One region of the Mesorhizobium sp. LSJC269B00 genome, then DNA from elsewhere that is predicted to be linked to it. Evidence: predicted binding sites of a transcription regulator. Region 1 holds the regulator's gene; each other region holds the start of a gene.

Region 1 (3,845 bases):
CACCGACCTGATCGAGGTCAACATCAACAATCTCGCGGCGGTGCCGTCGATCGTCTTCGGCCTGCTCGGCCTTGCCGTGTTCATCAACTTCCTAGGCATGCCGCGCTCGGCTTCCTTCGTCGGCGGCCTGGTGCTGACGCTGATGACGCTGCCGACCATCATCATCGCCACGCGCGCCGCCCTTGCCGCGGTGCCGCCGTCGATCCGCTCGGCGGCGCTCGGCCTCGGCGCCTCCAAGATGCAGATGGTGTTCCACCACATCCTGCCGCTTGCCGCTCCGGGCATCCTTACCGGCACCATCATCGGCCTGGCGCGTGCGCTCGGCGAGACAGCACCGCTGCTCTTGATCGGCATGGTCGCTTTCGTCGCCGATTATCCGACGACGCCTTTCGATCCGGCGACCGCGCTGCCGGTGCAGATTTATATGTGGGCAAACGAGGCTGAGCGCGCTTTTGTCGAGCGCATGTCCGGCGCCATCATCATCCTGCTCGTCTTCCTCATGGCCATGAACATCACCGCGATCGTGCTTCGGCGCCGGTTCGAGCGGCGCTGGTAGAAAAAAGGCAATTTGGTATGAACATCATGACCGAACAGTCCCTTGAAAATGCAGTGGGCGACAAAATGAACGCCAAGTCGAACGAAGTCATCAAGATGCGCGGCGACAAGGTCGGCGTCTTCTACGGCGAGAAGCAGGCGTTGTTCGACGTCAATCTCGACGTGCTTCAGAACCAGGTGACGGCGCTGATCGGCCCGTCCGGCTGCGGCAAGTCGACCTTCCTGCGCTGCCTCAACCGCATGAACGACACCATCGATTCGGCGCGGGTGACCGGCAAGATCACGCTCGATGAAGACGACATCTACGACAAGAACATCGATGTCGTCGAACTGCGCGCCCGCGTCGGCATGGTGTTCCAGAAACCCAACCCGTTCCCGAAGTCGATCTACGAGAACGTCGCCTACGGCCCGCGCATCCATGGGCTGGCCAAGCGCAAGTCCGACATGGACCAGATCGTCGAGCAGAGCCTGAAGAAGGCTGCGATCTGGAACGAGGTCAAGGACCGCCTGCAGGAGCCCGGCACCGGCCTGTCCGGCGGCCAGCAGCAGCGCCTGTGCATCGCGCGCGCCATCGCCGTGTCGCCGGAGGTGATCCTGATGGACGAGCCCTGCTCGGCGCTCGATCCGATCGCCACCGCCCGTGTCGAGGAGCTGATCGACGAACTGCGCCAGAACTACACGATCGTCATCGTCACCCACTCGATGCAGCAGGCGGCGCGCGTGTCGCAGCGCACGGCGATGTTCCATCTCGGCTATCTCGTCGAGGAGGGCGCCACCGACAAGATGTTCACCAACCCCGACGACAAGCGCACCCAGGACTACATTACCGGCCGCTTCGGCTGAGCCGTCCGGCGGGTGAATTTTCAGGCACGAGGACCAAGATCATGGGTGAACATACCGTCGCCTCCTTCGATGAAGAGCTCGGGCAGATCAGCAAGCTGATCCGCGACATGGGCGATCTGGCAGGCTCGATGGTCAGCGGCTCGACCAGGGCGCTGCTCAATTCGGACAATGCGCTGGCACAGCGTGTCGTTTCCGACGACGCCATCATGGATGCGCGCCAGCGCGAACTGGACGACCGCGCCATCACGCTGATCGCCAAGCGCCAGCCGATGGCCAACGATCTGCGCGCCGTGGTCGGCTCGATCCGCATGGCGGGCGACCTCGAGCGCATCGGCGATCTCGCCAAGAACATCGCCAAACGCGTCGGCACCGTAGGCTTGAGCGTCACGCCGCGCGACCTCTCGCACTCCATCGATGCCATGGCGCAACTGGTGCTGATCCAGGTGCAAGGCGTCGTCGAGGAATATGCCGCCACCGATGCGGCAGCTCTTGCAAAACTCAGGAATGACGACGAGCGCATCGACGTCAAATACACGTCCGTGTTTCGTGAGCTTTTGACCTACATGATGGAAGACCCTCGCAACATCACCGCCTGCACGCATCTCTTGTTCTGCGCCAAGAATCTTGAGCGCATCGGCGATCATGTCACCAACATCGCCGAAAATGCGTATTATGTGCTGACCGGCCAGCAATTGCCCGCCAATCGTCCGAAGCAGGACGAGACGGCGATGGCCACGCCGGCCTGATGAGGGTGAACTGCCTATGATCGCGCCACGCATCATGGTCGTGGAGGACGAGGAGCCGCTAGGCGTTCTCCTCCGCTACAACCTCGAATCCGAAGGCTATCAGGTCGAGGTGGTGACACGCGGGGACGAGGCCGAGATCCGCCTGCAGGAAAACGTGCCCGATCTCCTGGTGCTCGACTGGATGGTGCCGGCTGTCTCCGGCATCGAGCTCTGCCGGCGGCTTAGAGTGCGGCCCGAAACCGAGCGGCTGCCGATCATCATGCTGACCGCGCGCGGTGAGGAAAGCGATCGCGTGCGCGGCCTGTCCACCGGCGCCGACGACTATCTGGTCAAGCCATTCTCGACGCCGGAGTTCATGGCGCGCGTGAAGGCGCTGCTGCGCCGGGCCAAGCCGGAAGTGCTGTCCAGCGTGCTCAAGGTCGGCGACATCGTGCTCGACCGAGAATCGCACCGGGTCTACCGCAAGAAGAGCGAGATCAGGCTCGGACCGACCGAGTTCCGGCTGCTCGAATTCATGATGCGCCATCCCGGCCGCGTGTTCTCGCGCAGCCAACTGCTCGACAATGTCTGGGGCGAGACGATCTATATCGACGAGCGAACCGTCGACGTCCATGTCGGGCGCTTACGCAAAGCGGTCAACAACGGCCGCATGCCGGATGTCATCCGTACCATTCGCGGCGCCGGCTACGCGATCAGGGAAGACTAGGATGCTGCGCGTCGCGCCGTTGCCGGCCATTCACGCGACATGCTTGCCGGATTTGGGCTGAATACCCGGCGCAAAAATCTCCTGATCGACGAAGCCGAGCGCGCGCATGGCACAGCCTTCGCGGATCAGCGGCAGCTCGTTGGGCTCGGTGTCGAAGGAGATCGACTTCGAGTGCTGGCCGCCGGCGGTCTGGGCGATCGCTTCGCGCAATGCCGGTTCGATCAGGTCGAACGCGGCGGCGCTGACGCCGACCATGGCGACGGGGGCCGGGTCGATCAGCGCAAACAGGCTGCCGAGGCCGAAGCCGAGCGCCTCACCGGCCCTGCGATAGGCTTCGCGCTCCGGGCCATCGGTTTCGCGGGCGCGCGCGGCGAGTGCGCGCATATCAGCGTCGCCGATATCGACCGGCTCGGCATCTTCGCTCATCATTTTGGCGCTGCGCCAGATGGCGTAGTTTCCGGCATAGGCCTCGACGCAGCCGCGCCGCCCGCAGCGGCAGAGCGCGCCGCCCGGACGGTGGATCATGTGGCCGAACTCGCCGCCCGAGGAATGGGTGCCGGTGAACAGTTCGCCTTTCAGCACCAGGCCCATGCCGATGCCGTGCGACAAGAGGATGGCGATAAAATTGTCGCGGTAGCGCTCGGGCTGGCGCCATTGCAGCGCCACCGCCATCATGTTGCAATCGTTCTCCATGGTGGCAGGAATGCCGAATTCCGCTTCCAACATGTCGGCGAAGGCAATGTCGGTCAGTGGCGTGATCGGCGACCACAGCATGGCGCGCGCCTGCGAATCGGTGATGCCCTGGATGCCCATGGCAATGCGGGCGATGCTCTGGACATCGAGGTCGGGATCCTCAAGCCGCCGCCGGACGATTGCTACGCATTCGCCAATCAGCTCGTCGCGCGGCTTGGTCAGCGTGTCCAGCCGGCGCTGTTCCTCGGCGACGACGTGGCCGGCATAGTCGATGACGGTGACGGACAGGAAATTGAGCGACA
Region 2 (3,845 bases), on a different contig from region 1:
AAATGATCCAGCGCCGGCCGGAACTGGCGAAATACAAGGACGGCATGCCGCCCGGACCGCAGAGCCCGCTCGGTGCGCGCGCGCTCTATCTGTTCCGCGACGGCAAGGACACGATGTACCGGCTGCACGGCACGCCGGAATGGGATTCCATCGGCAAGAACGCGTCGTCGGGCTGCGTGCGCTTCATGAACCAGGACATCATCGACCTCTACAGCCGGGTCAACGGCGTAGCCCAGGTCTATGTGCGCCCGAACCTGTCGGCCGCGGGCAAGATCATGGCTGTGTCGAGCCGGACCGCCGAGCCGATCGATGCCGGCGTGCCAAGGGATGCGGAGATTTTGAAATAGGTGCCTTCACGGCATCGCTGATCGCCGACAGACGGTTAGAGGCGGACGCGCCGGGCGCGTCCGCCTTTCCGTATACGGCTACTTGTTGGCGAGGCCCGGAAGCGTGACCTGATAGACCAGGAACATGGTGTCGACATCGGCGCCGTCGTCGGCCTTGTAGGGCGCGCCGACCTGAAAACCGTCTTGGGTGAGAAAATCGTTATCGTTGCCGACGAACAGGAAATAGTCGTCGGGCAGCGCCGGATCGAGCAGGCTGACCACAGACATTGCTTCCCACTTCTCCGAGAGATTGTTCTTGTCGTTCGGCTTGCCGTCATGCAGGCCGAAACGGCCGAGTTCCTTGTTGTCGTTGATGTCGATGAACGGCGTCAGCTTGGCCGGCGTCACCGAGGGGTCGAGCACGCCCTTGGGCGCCAGCGGCTTGTCGGCGGCATCGAAGGCGCCGCCGGCAATGTCGGTGGCGCCAGAGACGTCGACGACGAAAATCTGGCGCAGCAGCGAAGTATCGCCCTTCACCCCCTGGCCGTTTCCGCTGTCGCGCGCCAGCATCAGGAAGGTCTTGTCGGACAGCGCCACGATTTCGCTCTGCGCGGCGACCTTGGTCTTGTCCTTGGCGTCCTTGAACACCGGCAGCGGCACGGCATATTCATGCACCAGCTTGAGATGGGCCGGGTCGGAGGCGTCGTAGACCAGCGCGCGGGTGTTCTGGCGCGTCGCGGGCGAATCGCCGCCATCCTGGCGGGGCGCCGACTGCAGCACAGTGATCAGCGACTTGCCGTCCGGCGTCAGCGCCATGCCTTCGAGGCCTTGATTGTTCTGGCGGCCGGTTTCGGGATCCTTCGGATCGGGTTCGGCTGCACCGGGGCCCGGATTGTCGGAGGCGAAGTTCGGCGCGCCCTTGCGCATCGGCACCAAAGCGGCGGGCGGCTGCGTTGCCGACAACAGATGGCCGTCGGCCGAGAAGCGGTAGATGTTGGGGCCGTATTCGTCAGAGATGAACATGGTGCCGTCGGGCAGCCGCGCGATCGCCTCATTGTCGAGCGCCAGCTTGCCATTGGCCTCGGGCAGGATCGGCAGGTCGCCATTGGCCGCGCGCACGCCGTTGAGCGGATCGAGGCCGGTGGCGTCAGCGCCCTTGTCGTCGGTGAGGAGCAGGGAATCGGCAAGCGTCGCCTTGACGCCTGTCTGTTCCTGGCCGGAGGTGGGCGTGGCGCCTAGTGCGGCCGGCGTGAACTCGATGCGAATAGTGTTGAGGCGCGGCCGGTAGTCGGTGGTGCCGACGACATTGTAGCCGCGGTCGGGCAGCAACCAGAGCGAGCCCTTGTAGCCGTCCGCGCCACGGGTCCAGCTTGCGGCGTCGATCGACATGCCGGAGCCGGAGCCGAAGGTCTCGCCGAACTTGTCCTTCTGATCGGCCGGGATGCGGCCGACGCCGACCAGGCCCTTGTTGACGAAGCCACCAACGGTGGCTGTGCTGTCGGCAAGGGCAGGGGTCAGGGCGGTAAACAGCGCCAGCGCGGCGCCGAGCGACACGGTTCGGTGCGAGATTTTCATGGAGATCCTCTTTGTGACAAGCCTTGAGCGGCGCAAAGGGGCCACCGCATCGCATCGACGATGTCGCCCTCTCGCAAAGCGGTCTAGGACGCGAACATGATACTTGCGTGACAGAGCGGGCCTCTTCCTTCTCCCTTGTGGGAGAAGGGAGAGACGCACTATCAATCGCTGTCGCGCGCGATCAGCTCCAGCGGCCAGACTTCGCGGATGATGCGCGGACCTTCCGGGCCGGCAAAGGCGGGAAGCGAGGCCAGCAGCATTTCGGCCAGCCGCCGGCCCATCGGCTCCAGCGACGGACGGAAGGCGGTCAGCGCCGGTGAAAAGTAGCGGCAGAGCGGCGTGTCGACGATGACGATCACCGCGATGTCGTGGCCGGGCCTGATGCCCATCTCGGCCAGTGCCTTGCAGCCGCCGAGCGCCATTGCGTCATTGTTGAAGATGATGGCTGTGGGCCGGTCCTTGGAGAGCATCACGCGCGGCGTCACCTGGTAGCCTCCGGCCTCGTTGATGAAGCCGTCGGCGATCAGGCCGGGGTCGACTTCGATGCCATGCCGCTCCAGCGCCTTGCGGTAGCCGTCGAGGAACAGGTAGCCGAAGTTGAGATCAAGCGAAGGGCGGATGGCGGCAATGCGGCGGTGGCCGCGCGCGACCAGCCGGTCGACGGCTTCATCACCCGCCCTCTCGAAATCTATATCGAGCGAAGGATAGGTGTCGTCGCCGGATTGACTTCGGCCAAGCGTGGCGAAGGGAAAGCCGGCCTTGCTGAGATAGTCGATCCGATCGTCTTCCCGCCGTGTATTGGCCAACACGACCGCGTCGGCCCGGCGCGTCTCAACCACGCGGCGCAGCCTCTCCTGCTGATATTGGCCGGGCTCGCCCATGACGACCATCAGATCCAGGTCATCCTCGGCCAGCCGGCCCTGCAGACCGATCAGGAACGGGATGAAGAACGGTTCGCCATATTGCTGGTCGCCCGGATGCGGCTGCAGCATGAAGGCGATCGAATGGGTGGTGCCTTGCCGCAGGCTGCGGCCGGACTGGTTGGGCGAATAGTTCAATTGCTTGGCGGCGGCGAGCACGCGCTGGCGGGTGTCGGCATTGACGTCGGCGCGGCCGTTCAACGCCCGCGACACGGTGCCGATCGAAATGTTCAGGTGACGCGCTAGGTCATGGATACTGGACGCCAAGGACAGTTCTCCCCCTGTCTTGGCTAGCACCGGCTGCCGCCCAGGCCAAGGCTTCGGGATGATTTTCGCTGACAGCCGATTGACATTCTACGCCATCGGGTGTGTTCTCGTAAACGTTTACGGAGAAACGTTTACGGTGATGCCGGAAATGCCGTGACATTCGGTCTGGAGGGACCGGACGGGAGGAATGCCGGATGATGAATGCCGTCCTCGTCGGCTGTGGTGCGATGAGCAAGGCCTGGCTCGATGCCGCGAGGCAGATCGACGGGCTGGCCATTGTCGGCCTTGTCGATCTCGACGCCGAACGGGCGAAGGCGAGGGCGCACGAATACGGGCTCGACGGCGCGGTAATCGGCACCAGCCTCGACGCGGTGCTCGACCAGACCAGGCCCGACGCGGTGTTCGATGTCGTGGTTCCAGCCGCCCGGCGTGATGTCGCCTTTGCCGCCTTTGCCCATAATTGCCATCTGCTGACGGAAAAGCCGCTGGCCGATACTCCGGAAAATGCCCGCGCCATCGTCGATGCGGCACGTAACGCGGGGCGTATCCATGCGGTCGTGCAGAACCGCCGCTACGTCGCCAATGTCCGGCGCATCAGGCGCTTTCTCGACTCCGGCGCCATCGGCAAGCCAACCAGCATCCATGCCGACTTCTTCGTCGCGCCGCATTTCGGCGGCTTTCGCGAGGAGATGGCGCATGTGCTCTTGCTCGACATGGCGATCCACACATTCGATGCCGCCCGCTACATGGTCGCAGG
Region 3 (3,845 bases), on a different contig from region 1:
GCTCCACGCCCAGAAGGCGGTTTTGGCCTGGTGTCTGGGCGCTTGATCTCCAGGCGCTTGATCTCCAAGCGCTTGATCCGGGGCGGCGCGATGCCTATTTGCGCCCCATCACGCAAATCAAGCGCGTTTGGACGCATGCACCCCTCCGGGCCGCATGGCCGCGCCCTGGAGCTTTGTCATGTTGGAAACGCATCAAGTGACTGAACATCACCCCAAACTCGGCGAGTTCGGCTATGCCGGCGACGATCATGTCGTGCCCTTCGAGGTAGGCCCGCTCGACGTGCGCGGCCGCACCGTGCAGCTCGGGCCGATGCTCGACGCCATCCTCAACCGTCATGACTATCCCGAGCCGGTCGCCCGCCTGCTGGCGGAAGCCTGTGTGCTGACGGTGCTGCTCGGCACCTCGCTCAAATTCGAGGGCAAGTTCATCCTGCAGACCCGCACCGACGGGCCTGTCGACATGCTGGTCGCGGATTTCTCCACGCCCTCGGCATTGCGCGCCTATGCGCGCTTCGATGCCGACCGGCTGGAGGCCCTGGTGGCCGCAGGCCAGACCTCGCAGCAGACGCTGCTGGGCAGCGGCGTTTTGGCGCTGACCATCGACCAGGGGGCGCACACGCAGCGCTATCAGGGCATCGTCCAGCTCGACGGCGAGACGCTGGAAGACGCCGCGCGCACCTATTTCCGCCAGTCGGAGCAGATCCCGACCGACCTCAGGCTGTCGGTGGCCAAGCTGCTGACGCCCGGCCCCGGCGGTGCGCGCGAGCAGTGGCGCGCCGGCGGTATCCTGGCGCAGTTCCTGCCGCAGTCGCCCGAGCGCATGCGCGTGCCCGACATTTCGGGGGGCGACGGCGATCCGCGCGACGTGATGAACGAGCCGGCCGACAATTCTTGGCGCGAGCTGGTGGCGCTGCTCGGCACCATCGAGCCGACCGAGCTGATCGACCCGACCATCGGCGCCGAGCGGCTGCTCTACAGGCTGTTCCACGAACATGGCGTGCGCGTCTTCGGCGGCGTGCCGGTTGCCGACCAATGTTCCTGCTCAAGGGACAAGATACGCGGCATCCTCGAGGGGTTTTCCGCGCAGGAAATCAAGGACAGCACCGAAGATGGCGGCATCCACGTCGCCTGCGAGTTCTGCTCGAAGCAGTACGACTTCGACCCGGCGGAGTTTGCAGCTCAGTAGCATCTCTACCTTCTCCCCGTTCACGGGGAGAAGGTACCCGAAGGGCGGATGAGGGGCAGCGCGAACTTTGGTGAATGGCCGCGCATAGCCTAGGTCATGTGCGTGGAAGATAACCTCATGAGTCTGGCGCTGCCCCTCATTGCCCTGCCGGGCATTTCTCCCCGTATAGTGACGGGGAGAAAACCCCTAATTCACCGTCAGTCGGGTCCCCGGCAGATCCAGCGAAAACGCGGGAATAGCGACGTCGAACGTCTCGCCCTTTTTGTTGCGCATGGTGTAGTGGTCGACCATGAAGCCGGACGGCGTCGATAGCGGGCAGCCTGACGTGTATTGATAGCTGTCGCCGGGATTGAGCTCAGGCTGGTCGCCGACCACGCCGGCGCCGCGCACTTCCTCGACCCGGCCGCTGCCGTCGGTGATGTGCCAGTAACGCGACATAAGCTGCACGAAATCGTCCGACTGGTTGTCGATCGTCACCTGGTAGCCCCAGACATAACGGTTCTCCGCCGGGTCCGAGCGGTCCTCCAGGTAAAACGGTCTGACCTGCACTTCGATGTTGCGCGTGACGGCGCGGTACATGGGCTGCTCCGGTTGCGCGGCAGGGAACATTTGTCGCGCCATGCGGTTTGATACGCGCAGAGCGGCATGTCCTGCCAGCCTCAAAGCGCAGGTGCCGACAAACAATGTCATTTAAGTGACACATGACAATGTTGGTGTGCGCAAACCTTGCCGGCGACTCAAGGCCCATCTGTCGACTGACAAAGCAGCCGCGAGCGGCCTTTCCGGAGTGACCAGATCTCGATGGAACCAGCTCTCACAGCCGCCTTCGCTTCCTCCGCTTTGCTTCTTTCCAATCTCGCCAGCATCCTGCTTGCATCGTCGAAGCTGAAAGCGCGCCGTCTCATCCCTCCGCCGTCCAACGAGCAGCCGCCGGTCTCGATCGTCGTGCCGTCGCGCGGCGTGGAGCCGTTCACACAAGAGACGCTGCAGCGAGCTTTCTCGCTTGACTGGCCGATCTACGAACTGATCTTCTGCGTCGCTCACGCCGACGACCCGGTCGTCGAACTGATAAACAGGGCGATCGTCCTGTTTCCCAACGTGCCGACCCGGCTGCTGATCGGCGACGACCGCGTCAGCAGCAACCCGAAGCTCAACAACTGCGTCAAGGGCTGGGAAGCGGCGCGCTATCATTGGGTTATTCTGGCGGATTCCAACGTGCTGATGCCTAGGGATTACGTCCAGCACCTGATGGCGGCCTGGCGGACCAATACCGGGCTTATCTGCTCGACGCCGATCGGCTCGCGGCCGGATGGCTTCTGGGCCGAGGTCGAATGCGCGTTCCTCAACACGCTGCAGGCGCGCTGGCAATATGCCGGCGAGGCGCTCGGTCTCGGCTTTGCCCAAGGCAAGAGCATGCTGTGGAACAAGCCGATGCTCGATACCAGTGGCGGTATCCGCGCGCTGGCCGCCGAGATCGCCGAGGATGCTGCTGCAACCAAGCTGGTCAACGGACTGGGCCTGCACGTCAATCTCGTTGCCTCGCCTTTCGAGCAACCACTGGGGCAGCGCCGACTTGCCGACATCTGGTCGCGCCAGGCGCGCTGGGCGCGGTTGCGCCGCGTCACTTTCCCGCTGTTTTTCGCACCCGAGATCCTGACCGGCGTCGCCGTGCCGCTGGCGTTGGCGCTGGTGGCGGCCGCAAGTGCCGGCATCAGCCTGCCGGCCACGGTGTTGGCCGTGCTGACGGCGGCCTACATTCCCGAATGCGCGCTGGCCGCGGCCAAGGGCTGGCACCTGTCGCTGCGCATGGTCCCGGCGATGATGGTGCGCGACATGATGCTTCCCGCCATCTGGGCGCGCGGCTGGCTGAGCGGCGCCGTCGACTGGCGCGGCAACATCATGACCATCGGCACCAAGACGGCCGAACTGGAAGAGGTTTCGTCGGGAGCGTGACGCCTCGCGGCCTATCCGGCTGCCTTCAGCGCCTGCGCAACGTCCTCCAGCAGATCGTCCGTATCCTCAAGACCGACCGACAGCCTGAGCGTTCCCGGCCCGATGCCAAGCTCGGCGCGAGCTTCGTCGCTGAGGTTCTTGTGCGTGGTGGTCGCCGGATGGGTGATCAGGCTCTTGGCGTCGCCGAGATTGTTGGAGATCAGCACGATGTCGAGCGCGTTCTGCAAGGCGAAGGCCGCCTGCTTGCCGCCCTTGATGTCGAGGCAGATCAGCGTCGATCCGCCTGTCATCTGCTTCTTGACGATGTCGGCCTGCGGGTGGTCGGCGCGGCCGGGATAGATGACGCGGGCGATTTCCGGCCGTCCTGCCAGGAAATCCGCGATCTTGGCCGCGCTTTCAGTCTGCTGGCGCACCCGAACCGGCAGCGTCTCCAGGCCCTTGAGCAGCGTCCAGGCGTTGAACGGCGACAGGCTCGGGCCGGTGTGGCGGAAATAGTCGTGCAAATTCTCGTCGATCCATTTCTTGTCCGACAGGATGATGCCGCCGAGACAGCGTCCCTGGCCGTCAATGTGCTTGGTCGCGGAGTAGACGACGATATGGGCGCCGAGCTGCAAGGGCTTCTGCTGCAAGGGCGTGGCGAAGACATTGTCGACGATCAGCCTGGCGCCGATCGAGGTGGCGAGCGCCGCCACCGCTGCGATGTCGA
Region 4 (3,845 bases), on a different contig from region 1:
CAAAATCCGCTCGGCGTTGGTGGCGAAGATCTGCACAAATGGATGACCGGCACCCGCACCTTCCACGAGATGGTCGGCAAGGATGGCGGCAGCACCGACGTGGACGACCGGTTCACCGTCCGCAGCTTCGACAATGTCGGCGCCTGGATCCTCGGCCGCAACATGTTCGGCCCGATCCGCGGCGAATGGCCGGATGAGAACTGGAAGGGCTGGTGGGGCAACAACCCGCCCTATCACGTGCCGACCTTCGTGCTGACCCATCACAAGCGCGACCCCATTGTGATGGAAGGCGGCACCATTTTCCGCTTCGTTACCGGCGGCATCCACGCCGCGCTCGAACAAGCAAAGGCTGCGGCCGGCGGCAAGGATGTCCGCGTCGGCGGCGGCGTTTCCACTATCCGGCAATATCTCAAGGAGAAGCTCATCGACGAGTTGCATCTGGCTGTGTCGCCAGTGTTGCTCGGGAGGGGCGAGAGCCTGTTTGCCGGGCTGGATATGCTGAAGCTGGGTTACCAGTGCACCGAGCAGGTGGCGACAGCGCTCGCCACGCATGTGACGATCAAGCGGGTGTAGTGGCGAAGTGATAGGCGCAGGCTTCTTTCTCCCCGTTCTACGGGGAGAAATGCCCGGCAGGCAATGAGGGGCAGCGCTGCTTTTGGAGGTTAGCAGCGTCCGACGACTGTGAATTCGCCGATGCCGGCGCTGCCCCTCATCCGCCCTTCGGGCACCTTCTCCCGTGAAACGGGGAGAAGGAAAAGTGCTCAATACTTCTCCGGCACGTAAAGCTCGCGCGGCAGGACCTGGCGCTCGTACTCCGGGTTGAACACCCGCTCGGGCAGCGTGATTTCTTCGTGCGGCACGTCCTCATAGGGCAGCTGTTTGAGGAGATGGTCGATGCAGTTCAGCCGCGCCCGCTTCTTGTCGTTGCCTTCGACGATGTACCACGGTGCCTCTGGGATGTTGGTGCGGGCAAACGTCTCTTCCTTGGCCTTGGTGTACTGCTCCCAGCGCACGCGCGACTGCAGGTCCATCGGCGACAGCTTCCACTGCTTCATCGGATCGTGGATGCGCATCATGAAGCGCATCTGCTGTTCCTCGTCGGTGATCGAGAACCAGTATTTGACCAGCGTGACGCCGGAGCGGACCAGCATGCGCTCGAACTCCGGCACGTCGCGGAAGAACTCTTCGACCTGATCGGGTTCGGCAAAGCCCATCACCCGCTCGACGCCGGAGCGGTTGTACCAGGAGCGGTCGAACAGCACGATCTCGCCGCCGGCCGGCAGATGCGGCACGTAGCGCTGGAAATACCATTGTGACTTTTCGCGCTCGGTCGGCGCCGGCAGCGCCACGACGCGGCAGATGCGCGGGTTGAGGCGCTGGGTGATGCGCTTGATGACGCCGCCCTTGCCGGCGGAATCACGGCCCTCGAAAACCACCACTAGCTTCTTCTTGTGGTAGGCAACCCAGGACTGCAGCTTGATCAGTTCCGACTGCAAGCCGATCAGGTCGCGGAAATACTGCATGCGATCGATCGACGGCGGATGCGCGTTCTTGTAGATCTTGGCGATCTCCAACGACAGCGCCGGCTCCGAGATTTCCAGCTCATAGTCCTCGTCGAGCGTGTCGGCGAGTTCGGCTTCCAGCCAATCCCTGGCCGCAGAATTCTGCTTTAGCTCATTCATTTCCACTGCTCCGCTTGCCGGCTGACATGAAACCCTGAGCCGACTTGATATAGGCCGGCAATGACGGTTTTATTGCAAGCCGCCGGCCAGCCGGTCTTCACTGCAAAGCAGCGAGGCATTGCCGATCCAGCGCCCTGGCATGGCGACAAGCCGCTCAAATTGTCCTACAAATAGCGGACCCGTTCGGGCTTCCCCGCCCTTTCCTGCTAAAACCGCCTCCCCACCAAAACTACGAGGATCAGACATGGAATACCGCACGCTTGGCCGTTCCGGCTTGAAAGTTTCGGCGCTGACCTTGGGAACCATGACCTTCGGCGGCAGCGGGCCGTTCGCTGCCGTCGGCAATTCCGATCTCGCGGAGGCCTCGCGCATCATCGACACTTGCATCGATGCCGGCATCAATCTCATCGACACCGCCAATGTCTATTCCAACGGTCTGTCGGAAGAGATCATCGGCGAGGCGCTCGGCGGCAAGCGCAAGAACGACGTGCTGATCGCCTCCAAAGCGCGCATGCGGATCGGCAAGGGCCCCAATGACGAAGGCCTGTCGCGCCATCATCTGATCCGCGAATGCGAGAAGAGCCTGAAGCGCCTCAGGACCGATGTCATCGACATCTATTTCCTTCACGAATGGGACGGCGCGACGCCGCTCGAGGAAACCATCGCCGCGCTCGACACGCTGGTTGCCCAGGGCAAGATCCGCTATGTCGGCTGCTCCAACTATTCCGGCTGGCAGGTCATGAAGGCGCTGGGCATCAGCGACAGCCAGCACCAGCCGCGCTTCGTCACCCAGCAGATCCACTACACGCTGGAAGCACGCGAGGCCGAGTATGAGCTCTTGCCGATCTCGGTCGACCAGGGCCTTGGCGTGCTGGTGTGGAGCCCGCTCGCCGGCGGCCTGCTGTCGGGAAAATACCGCCGCGACAGCCCGACGGCGCGCCAGATCGGCGGCTGGTCGGAACCGCCGATCCGCGACGAGGACCGGCTGTGGCGGATCGTCGATGTGCTGGTCGACATCGGTGCGGCACGCGGCGTTTCGGCGGCCCAGGTGGCGCTGACCTGGCTGCTCGGCCGGCCAGCCGTCAGTTCGCTGGTGATCGGCGCACGCAATGAGTCCCAGTTGAAAGACAATCTCGCCGCGGCAAGCCTGACGCTGTCCTTTGATGAACGCCAGCGTCTCGATGCCGTCAGCCGGCCGCCGGTGCTCTATCCCTACTGGCACCAGCAGTTCACCGCGAAGGACCGCTTCGGCCCGGCCGATCTGGTTATGGACCGCAGCGTCATCTGACTTAAGGGCGCCGGAGGCCGCTAGCCCGCGATAAACCGCCAGACCTGCGGATCGGTCTCGATCTGGCCGCTGAGCACGAAATATTTGTAGAGCACGAGCAGGCAGATCGCCTGCTCGGCCCGCTCGTCGGCGAATTTGCGGCAATAGGCGTTGGCCGCCGCAACGATGCGCTGGGCCTCGGCCGGATGTTTCTCGAGATGGTGCACGCGCTCGGCCAGATCGCTGAAGTCGGGCGCCAGCGGCACATAATGGACATCGGGCTCGAGCTGCCCTTCCGCGAACCAGGTCTCATAGGTCGGCGGCGGCATCAGGCAGAGCGAGTTCGAGCTCATGATCCATTTCAGATTGGTCGCGACATCATTGCCTTCGAGCGAGATGATATAGCGGTAGCGGCGCTGCTGATCGATGCTGAGATAGGGCTTGCGGTATTCCGCAGGTGCTGTCGCCCTCGGCGTGCCGACATCGCAGAACGGCAGATTGCGGGCTGCATCCAGCAACAAGGTGCGGATCGGATTGTTGAGTTCGCCGCGCCAAACGACGAGCGGATGCTTGTCGGCGAAGGCGACATCGTCGGCTGGCATGTAGAAATGACGGAACTTGTTCAGCTTGAACAGGACGCCGTTGCCGTTGTCGCCCGCTATCGGCCGGTCCTTGACGATCGACGGCATCTTCGGCACTTCGATGACGTCGCCGAATTCCAGGTCGATGCGCAGATCTGGGTCGAAATAACGGGTGAACTCCTTCAGATCGTAATAGTACATGCTGCGGTCCGACGGCAGCCGGCTGACCGGCACGGCCTCGGGGCTGGGGCTAAAAGGCTCCCGCAGCGTGTTGTAGTAATTGAGCCGCTGGCGGACCGATGCGTCGGAAAGCCT

Evidence for each region. The regulator PhoB, encoded in region 1, activates phosphate uptake and scavenging genes when phosphate is short. The targets are predictions, from matches to a motif close to TGTCATNNANCTGTCAT.
Region 2: the regulator PhoB is predicted to act here: its motif matches at 1,998-2,014, upstream of X771_RS151975 (esterase-like activity of phytase family protein).
Region 3: the regulator PhoB is predicted to act here: its motif matches at 1,871-1,887, upstream of X771_RS147725 (ceramide glucosyltransferase).
Region 4: the regulator PhoB is predicted to act here: its motif matches at 1,743-1,759, upstream of ppk2 (polyphosphate kinase 2).

Annotation. Positions count from the first base shown of each region.
Region 1 is NZ_AYVN01000016.1:85,057-88,901, forward strand. It holds gene pstA (phosphate ABC transporter permease PstA) at 1-556, shown strand, start outside; gene pstB (phosphate ABC transporter ATP-binding protein PstB) at 574-1,398, shown strand; gene phoU (phosphate signaling complex protein PhoU) at 1,440-2,144, shown strand; gene phoB (phosphate regulon transcriptional regulator PhoB) at 2,161-2,850, shown strand; gene X771_RS138810 (ROK family protein) at 2,881-3,845, opposite strand, start outside.
Region 2 is NZ_AYVN01000004.1:443,895-447,739, forward strand. It holds gene X771_RS151980 (L,D-transpeptidase) at 1-347, shown strand, start outside; gene X771_RS151975 (esterase-like activity of phytase family protein) at 426-1,901, opposite strand; gene X771_RS151970 (LacI family DNA-binding transcriptional regulator) at 2,063-3,088, opposite strand; gene X771_RS151965 (Gfo/Idh/MocA family oxidoreductase) at 3,283-3,845, shown strand, end outside.
Region 3 is NZ_AYVN01000006.1:30,946-34,790, reverse strand. It holds gene argF (ornithine carbamoyltransferase) at 1-46, shown strand, start outside; gene X771_RS147715 (Hsp33 family molecular chaperone) at 155-1,186, shown strand; gene apaG (Co2+/Mg2+ efflux protein ApaG) at 1,373-1,765, opposite strand; gene X771_RS147725 (ceramide glucosyltransferase) at 1,988-3,139, shown strand; gene X771_RS147730 (O-succinylhomoserine sulfhydrylase) at 3,151-3,845, opposite strand, start outside.
Region 4 is NZ_AYVN01000011.1:145,000-148,844, forward strand. It holds gene X771_RS142355 (dihydrofolate reductase family protein) at 1-573, shown strand, start outside; gene ppk2 (polyphosphate kinase 2) at 762-1,682, opposite strand; gene X771_RS142345 (aldo/keto reductase) at 1,927-2,970, shown strand; gene X771_RS142340 (glycosyl transferase family 90) at 2,991-3,845, opposite strand, start outside.